3 regions of the Providencia sp. PROV003 genome follow, and region 2 is predicted to be linked to each of the others. Evidence: predicted binding sites of a transcription regulator. Region 2 holds the regulator's gene; each other region holds the start of a gene.
What was found. The regulator CRP, encoded in region 2, controls carbon source genes, mostly activating them, when cyclic AMP is high. The targets are predictions, from matches to a motif close to ATGTGANNNNNNTCACAT.
Positions count from the first base shown of each region.

Region 1: the regulator CRP is predicted to act here: its motif matches at 925-942, upstream of gntK (gluconokinase).
Region 3: the regulator CRP is predicted to act here: its motif matches at 1,326-1,343, upstream of msrB (peptide-methionine (R)-S-oxide reductase MsrB).

Region 1 is NZ_CP096369.1:229,944-232,224, reverse strand. It holds gene gntR (gluconate operon transcriptional repressor GntR) at 1-546, shown strand, start outside; gene gntK (gluconokinase) at 1,077-1,619, shown strand; gene gntU (gluconate transporter) at 1,616-2,281, shown strand, end outside.
Region 2 is NZ_CP096369.1:351,115-353,395, forward strand. It holds gene M1F14_RS01455 (OsmC family protein) at 1-264, opposite strand, end outside; gene crp (cAMP-activated global transcriptional regulator CRP) at 620-1,252, shown strand; gene M1F14_RS01465 (hypothetical protein) at 1,444-2,281, shown strand, end outside.
Region 3 is NZ_CP096369.1:2,950,990-2,953,270, forward strand. It holds gene gapA (glyceraldehyde-3-phosphate dehydrogenase) at 123-1,118, opposite strand; gene msrB (peptide-methionine (R)-S-oxide reductase MsrB) at 1,474-1,887, shown strand; gene M1F14_RS13485 (YeaC family protein) at 2,050-2,281, shown strand, end outside.

The DNA of each region.
Region 1 (2,281 bases), 120 kb from region 2:
AGCGTTTCCCCTTGTTTAGATACTGCCGTGGGGATTGATAACTTTGAAGCTTCCCGCCAAATGACTCAAGCGATGCTCGAACGCGGTTGTCGTCATGTTGTGTATTTGGGGGCAAGGCACGATGAGCGTACGTTTATTCGTTTAAAAGGCTATGAGCAAGCAATGTTGGATGCCAACCTTGAGCCGCGTAATCTGATGACAGAAGCCAGTTCATCATATTCACTAGGTGCTCAATTATTGCATGAGTGTCGCGCTAAGTACCCTGATACCGATGGCTTATTTTGTACTAATGATGACTTGGCTATAGGCGCTATTTTTGAATGCCAGCGCTTAGGTATTCAAATTCCGGAAGACCTTGCCATCTCGGGGTTCCATGGTCACGATGTGGGGCAAGTCATGACACCGAAATTAGCCAGTATTTTGACGCCAAGGGACCTTATGGGGCGAAAAGCCGCAGAAGTGTTGCTGGCGAGAATGTCAGGGAATAAGCTGACGGAGACACATTTTGATGTGGGGTTTTCTCTACTCACGGGCGAGAGCATCTAATTATTTCCCGTCATACTTCAAATTATAGGGGTGTTGGCTGCTTTCGGCTACTCAGGTCACATACTTATGTATGCTCCCTGAGATATCCTCAATTTGCCGCCTACCTCTAATTCGAATTATTTAGGGAAATAGTGTGGTTTAATATAGCCTTAAAGCTAAATTTCGGCGTATGCACTAAAAGTATTGGCTGCACTCACCAACCCTAGTCACATACTGGAGTATGCTCCTAGGGCTTGGCTCGTTTGCCGCCTAGCGACACCACGAATTATTTAGATGAATATTAAAGATGGGTTAATTGAAATTTAAAATAAAACATACTTTTAAATTTCTATATTGTTAGTGCCTCTTTTTTCTTTGCCTATCTTCACTAAACTCAGATTGAGATAATCATCACAGATCTGTTCTCTTCTTCGCCAATTTGATTGCTAAATAAATCCTCACTGCTGATAATGTTACCCGTAACTTGTTACCGGTAACATAACGGTATTAATTAAAAGCCAGAATAATTTTGAATGCCTGAGGAGTTTCCTATGAGTGATACCCAACAACAAAACTATGCATTTGTACTAATGGGGGTATCGGGTAGCGGTAAATCTGCAGTAGCAAATGGCGTTGCTCAGGAATTACATGCCGCCTTTCTTGATGGCGACTTTCTGCACCCTAAAGCAAATATTTTAAAAATGGCATCGGGTCATGCGCTAAATGATGATGACCGCCAACCTTGGTTAGTCGCATTAAACCAGGCAATTTTTGCTATGCAGAGAACAAATTCTATTTCTTTAGTTGTATGTTCAGCATTAAAGAAAAAATATCGAGATATATTAAGAGAAGACAATAAAAATTTATTTTTTATCTACTTAAAAGGGGATTCAGAGGTTATTGAAGAAAGATTAAAAGCCCGTAAAGGGCATTTCTTCAAACCTGAAATGTTAAAAACACAATTTGCAGCCTTAGAAGAACCCAATGCAGCGGAAACTGATGTTCATATAGTTGATATTCGCCAAACTCTTGAAGATGTCATCGGTAATACCTGCTTAACGATTAAACAAATTGTCGCGGGAGAAAAATCATGAGCACGGTTGAGACGCTTAGCACATTAACATTGGTACTCACAGCGGTTGGCTCGGTAGTTTTATTACTGTTTTTAGTCATGTATGCACGCCTACATGCTTTTGTTGCACTGATGATAGTGTCAATTGGTGCAGGGTTGTTTTCAGGAATGCCAGTTCAACAAATAACCGAGACGATGCAAAAAGGAATGGCTGGGACTCTAGGTTTCCTTGCTATTGTTGTGGCATTAGGGGCAATGTTTGGCAAAATCCTGCATGAAACAGGGGCATTAGATCAGGTTGCGAATAAGTTACTTAACCTTTTCGGTGAGAAACATGCGCACTATGCGGTAGGTATCGCAGGGTTAATTTGTGCACTGCCATTATTTTTTGATGTCGCCATAGTGCTGTTAATCGGTGTGGTATTTGCAGTGGCAAATCGAACTGGGCATAACGTTGTCCGTTTAGCTATCCCATTATTTGCTGGGGTTGCTGCCGCTGCGGCATTCTTGTTGCCTGGGCCGACACCGATGCTGGTTGCTTCACAAATGGGCGCAGATTATGGCTGGATGATTCTCATTGGTCTATGTGCTGCAATTCCTAGTATGATCCTAGCGGGTCCTCTATATGGGCGATTTATTAGCCAGTTTGTACACATTGATATTCCTGCGGATTATAAAGCACCA
Region 2 (2,281 bases):
ATGCAAATGTATTTTAACAAAATAACGTGGAGCTTCTTCACGGCGCTGCGATGTTAATTTAACTTCACAATCAGTAATATCATTTCGCCCTTTTTGTAAAATTGAAACGACATCTATTGCACTACATCCACCTGCCGCCATTAGCACCATTTCCATTGGGCTAGGTGCTTTATCACCTGCATTACCATCCATCATGACTTGATGCCCTGAAGCTGACTCACCTAGAAAGGAAAGTCCTTCTACCCATTTTACTCTTGCTTCCATTTTATTCCCCTTGAAATGAAATCGGTTTAAAGGCTACATTGTTCCATAGATATAATGAATGTTATATCAGCTTTATTAGGCTGAAGCGATACAGGGGAGACTTTCTTCATTGGATATGCTACAAACAATACTTAGTTGATAGGACTAAGATCAAAACTCAGCGGTTTAATTGATTATATTATAGTGTTGATATCAATTTGTTTACCCTAGCCTATCGAATGCGCTGAAGTTATTCAGCTCTTCACATTATTTAGGGTATATAAGGCAAATTAATATGCTAAGCTAGTGACTTTAAAGCCAGCCTTTCTGGTAAGCTTTTCCGGATGGCTGCAATAACATACAGAGGATAACGCTAATGGTTCTCGGCAAGCCACAAACAGACCCTACTCTTGAATGGTTTTTGTCACACTGCCATATTCATAAGTATCCATCCAAGAGCACACTGATCCATCAGGGTGAGAAAGCAGAAACCCTTTACTATATCGTTAAAGGTTCAGTGGCTGTTTTAATTAAAGATGAAGAAGGCAAAGAAATGATCCTCTCTTACCTGAATCAAGGGGATTTCATTGGTGAACTGGGGTTATTTGAAGAAGGGCAAGAACGTACTGCGTGGGTGAGAGCTAAAATCGCTTGCGAAGTTGCTGAAATTTCTTACAAAAAATTCCGTCAATTGATTCAGGTTAACCCTGATATTTTAATGCGTCTCTCAGCGCAAATGGCCAGTCGTTTACAAACAACATCAGAAAAAGTCGGCAACCTTGCCTTCTTAGATGTCACAGGCCGTATCGCTCAAACCCTATTGAATCTAGCGAAACAACCTGACGCAATGACCCACCCAGACGGTATGCAAATCAAAATTACCCGTCAGGAAATTGGCCAAATTGTCGGTTGTTCCCGTGAAACTGTTGGCCGTATTTTAAAAATGCTGGAAGATCAAAACTTGATCTCTGCACACGGTAAAACCATCGTTGTTTACGGTACACGTTAATTAACCTTTCAGCCTCGCTCTCTTGGCGAGGCATGCAATTTAAAATAGCTTTATATCGTCGATATAAAGCTATTTCAGTTTAATTATAGCAACATATTTATATGCTTATATTAATGAGTATCGTTTCTTTATATTTTATCTATTTAGCTCTCTATAAAATAATAATCATAATATTAAGTAGGGTTATATTTATGAAAATTACACTTAGCAATTTGTCAGGCCATTCCGAACTTTTTAAAAACATTAGCAATTCCGATGATTTTATAAAGAAAATCTTTGCTGTGACTGCCTCATCGAGAAAAGAGCCCTTATCCACTCAGCAACAATCTAAACTATCAGATGCTTATAGCCTAGAAAGCATTGACTCAGCTTATGAAAGTGATTCAGAAAGTATAAATAATACTAAATTATTGAGCGCTGACGAATTTAAGCATAAAGTTAATCAATTGAAAGTCCGATTGTATAAATTTTATACATCTACTTTTTATAATGAACAAGATGCAGACTCACTAATAACAGAAAACCAAACAGTTTTTGAGGATTTTAATAGTGCTGATAAAGAAATTCATAAATATGCTGATTTTTTGTATCGGTACGTTAAAACTCCAGGGATTAACATCAAAAACTCAGAAATAAAAAACGAAATCATAAAAAATCACCATCATCCTAAGCAACTAGAAAATAAAAATAGCACTAAAACCCCTTTAATAACCAGAACAAACAAAAAAAATACCAATAATATTGATTTACCTTTGGAACCAATGAAACAAAAAACAAAGAATTCCTCTCAGAAAAAGTTTAAATATGTGTACTATAAAGTTGCTGATAATAATCAAGATAATTCCAAATACATTCCTCTACCTAAAAGCACTTTTGAATTCAAGGGAAATATACAACAAACAAAAACTTCAGTATTAAGAACACAATATATCATGCAACATTACAAACTATCTAACAAATCTATGCCATTAGACTATAAACCACGAAAAAATCACTTTAATAGAAATGTTAATTCAATTAAAACCGCTG
Region 3 (2,281 bases), 2.1 Mb from region 2:
CGAATAATGGTATTAACGATAAGCGAAGAAGGCAAAATTATGAAGCGTTAATTTTATATTCAATACAGATACAAAAGAGCCGCCATATTGGCGGCTCAATCAGACTTGTTGCTTAACAGTGCTTATTTAGAGATATGAGCAATTAAGTCTAATACTTTGTTAGAGTAACCAGTTTCGTTGTCATACCAAGAAACTAACTTAACAAAGTTATCATTCAGAGCGATACCTGCTTTAGCATCGAATACTGAAGTTAGTTTTTCACCGTTGAAGTCAGTTGATACAACATCGTCTTCAGTATAACCCAGAACGCCTTTTAACTCACCTGCTGCTGCTTCTTTGATAGCATCACAGATTTGAGTATAAGTTGCTGGTTTTTCTAAGCGTACAGTTAAATCAACAACAGATACGTTAGGAGTAGGGACACGGAAAGACATACCAGTCAGTTTGCCATTCAGTTCAGGGATAACTTTACCTACTGCTTTAGCAGCACCAGTTGAAGATGGGATGATGTTTTGAGCAGCACCACGACCACCACGCCAGTCTTTATGTGAAGGGCCATCAACGGTTTTTTGAGTTGCAGTTGTTGCGTGAACAGTTGTCATTAGACCTTCAACGATACCAAATTTATCGTTGATAACTTTAGCCAGTGGAGCCAAGCAGTTAGTTGTACAAGAAGCGTTAGAAACGATTTCTTGACCTGCGTATGCTTTGTGGTTAACGCCCATAACAAACATTGGTGTGTCATCTTTAGAAGGACCAGTTAGAACAACTTTTTTAGCGCCTGCTTGGATGTGTTTACGCGCTGTTTCGTCAGTCAGGAAGATACCTGTTGCTTCAGCGACTACATCAACACCGACTTCGTTCCATTTCAGATTTGCAGGATCTTTTTCTGCAGTCACACGGATTTTTTTGCCGTTTACAACTAGGTGACCATCTTTAACTTCAACAGTACCGTTGAAACGACCATGAGTTGAGTCGTATTTCAGCATGTAAGCCATGTATTCTGCATCAAGCAAGTCGTTGATAGCAACGATTTCAATGTCAGAACGCTCTTGTGCAGCACGGAAAACGATACGGCCAATACGACCAAAACCATTAATACCTACTTTGATAGTCATAGTATTTCCACCAGCTATTTATTCGTGAATTAAGTTGTAGTTAAAGTTACCAAAACCTTGCCAGCCGTCAAGCGGAATCGTGTCAATTATTGAAAAAAATCAATTCTGATACCACTAACTGCTTATTTGTCAGCCACTTTAGTGACAAATACAGCCGCACGTATTATCGGGATTGTGCAGCATAATGAAACCATCTATCAGTGATATATGTGATAGGGTTCACAAATCAAAACGGAAAGTAAGATGCTTCTTAGTTTAGAATAGTTTTACAGAAAATGTTGTTAATTTTTTGTTGATTGAAATTGATGTATGATAGTAATTAAACTCTCTATTTATTTAAATACATGGGTAAATTATGTCAAGTAAAGAAAGACAAGGCATTGATATTTCAGAGCTAAATGAAATGCAGCGTTATGTCACGCAACAGGCGGGCACCGAGCCCCCATTTAGTGGGCAATTATTGCATAACCGTAAAGATGGTGTGTATGAATGTCTGTGCTGTGGTTCACCTTTATTTATGTCTGAGACTAAATTTGACGCGGGCTGCGGGTGGCCAAGTTTCTACCAACCCATCAATGATGACGCCATTAAATACATTGAGGATTTTTCTCACGGGATGCACCGTATTGAGGTACGTTGTCAGAACTGTAATGCGCATTTGGGGCATGTATTTCCTGATGGTCCAGAGCCGACGGGTCAACGCTATTGTATTAATTCAGCATCATTAAGCTTTTTGGATGATGAGGGAGGCGAAAAGGTACGTGGTTAGTGAGCTGAAGCAAGCTGAAGTTGAAAAAAATACCATAGCAATAACGATTCAGCTATATGGGCAAAAATAATAATAACCAAATACGAATACATTATCTTTTTAAGGAGCATTACGGTGAGTGTTGAAGTAAACCCAGAACAACTTGAGCAACTACTAGCGGCGATGACCCCAGAGATTTATGAGCGTCTAGTGACAGCGGTTGAATTAGGTAAATGGCCTGATGGCGTTGCATTGACTCGCGAGCAAAAAGAGCACAGCTTGCAAATGGTATTATTGTGGCAATCACGGAATAACCATAACCCAGAGCATATGACTGTTGGGACTGATGGTGAAATTACGATGAAAAGCAAACAAGAACTGAAAGCCTTATTCCAAGGTGAAATGTTAGCAACAT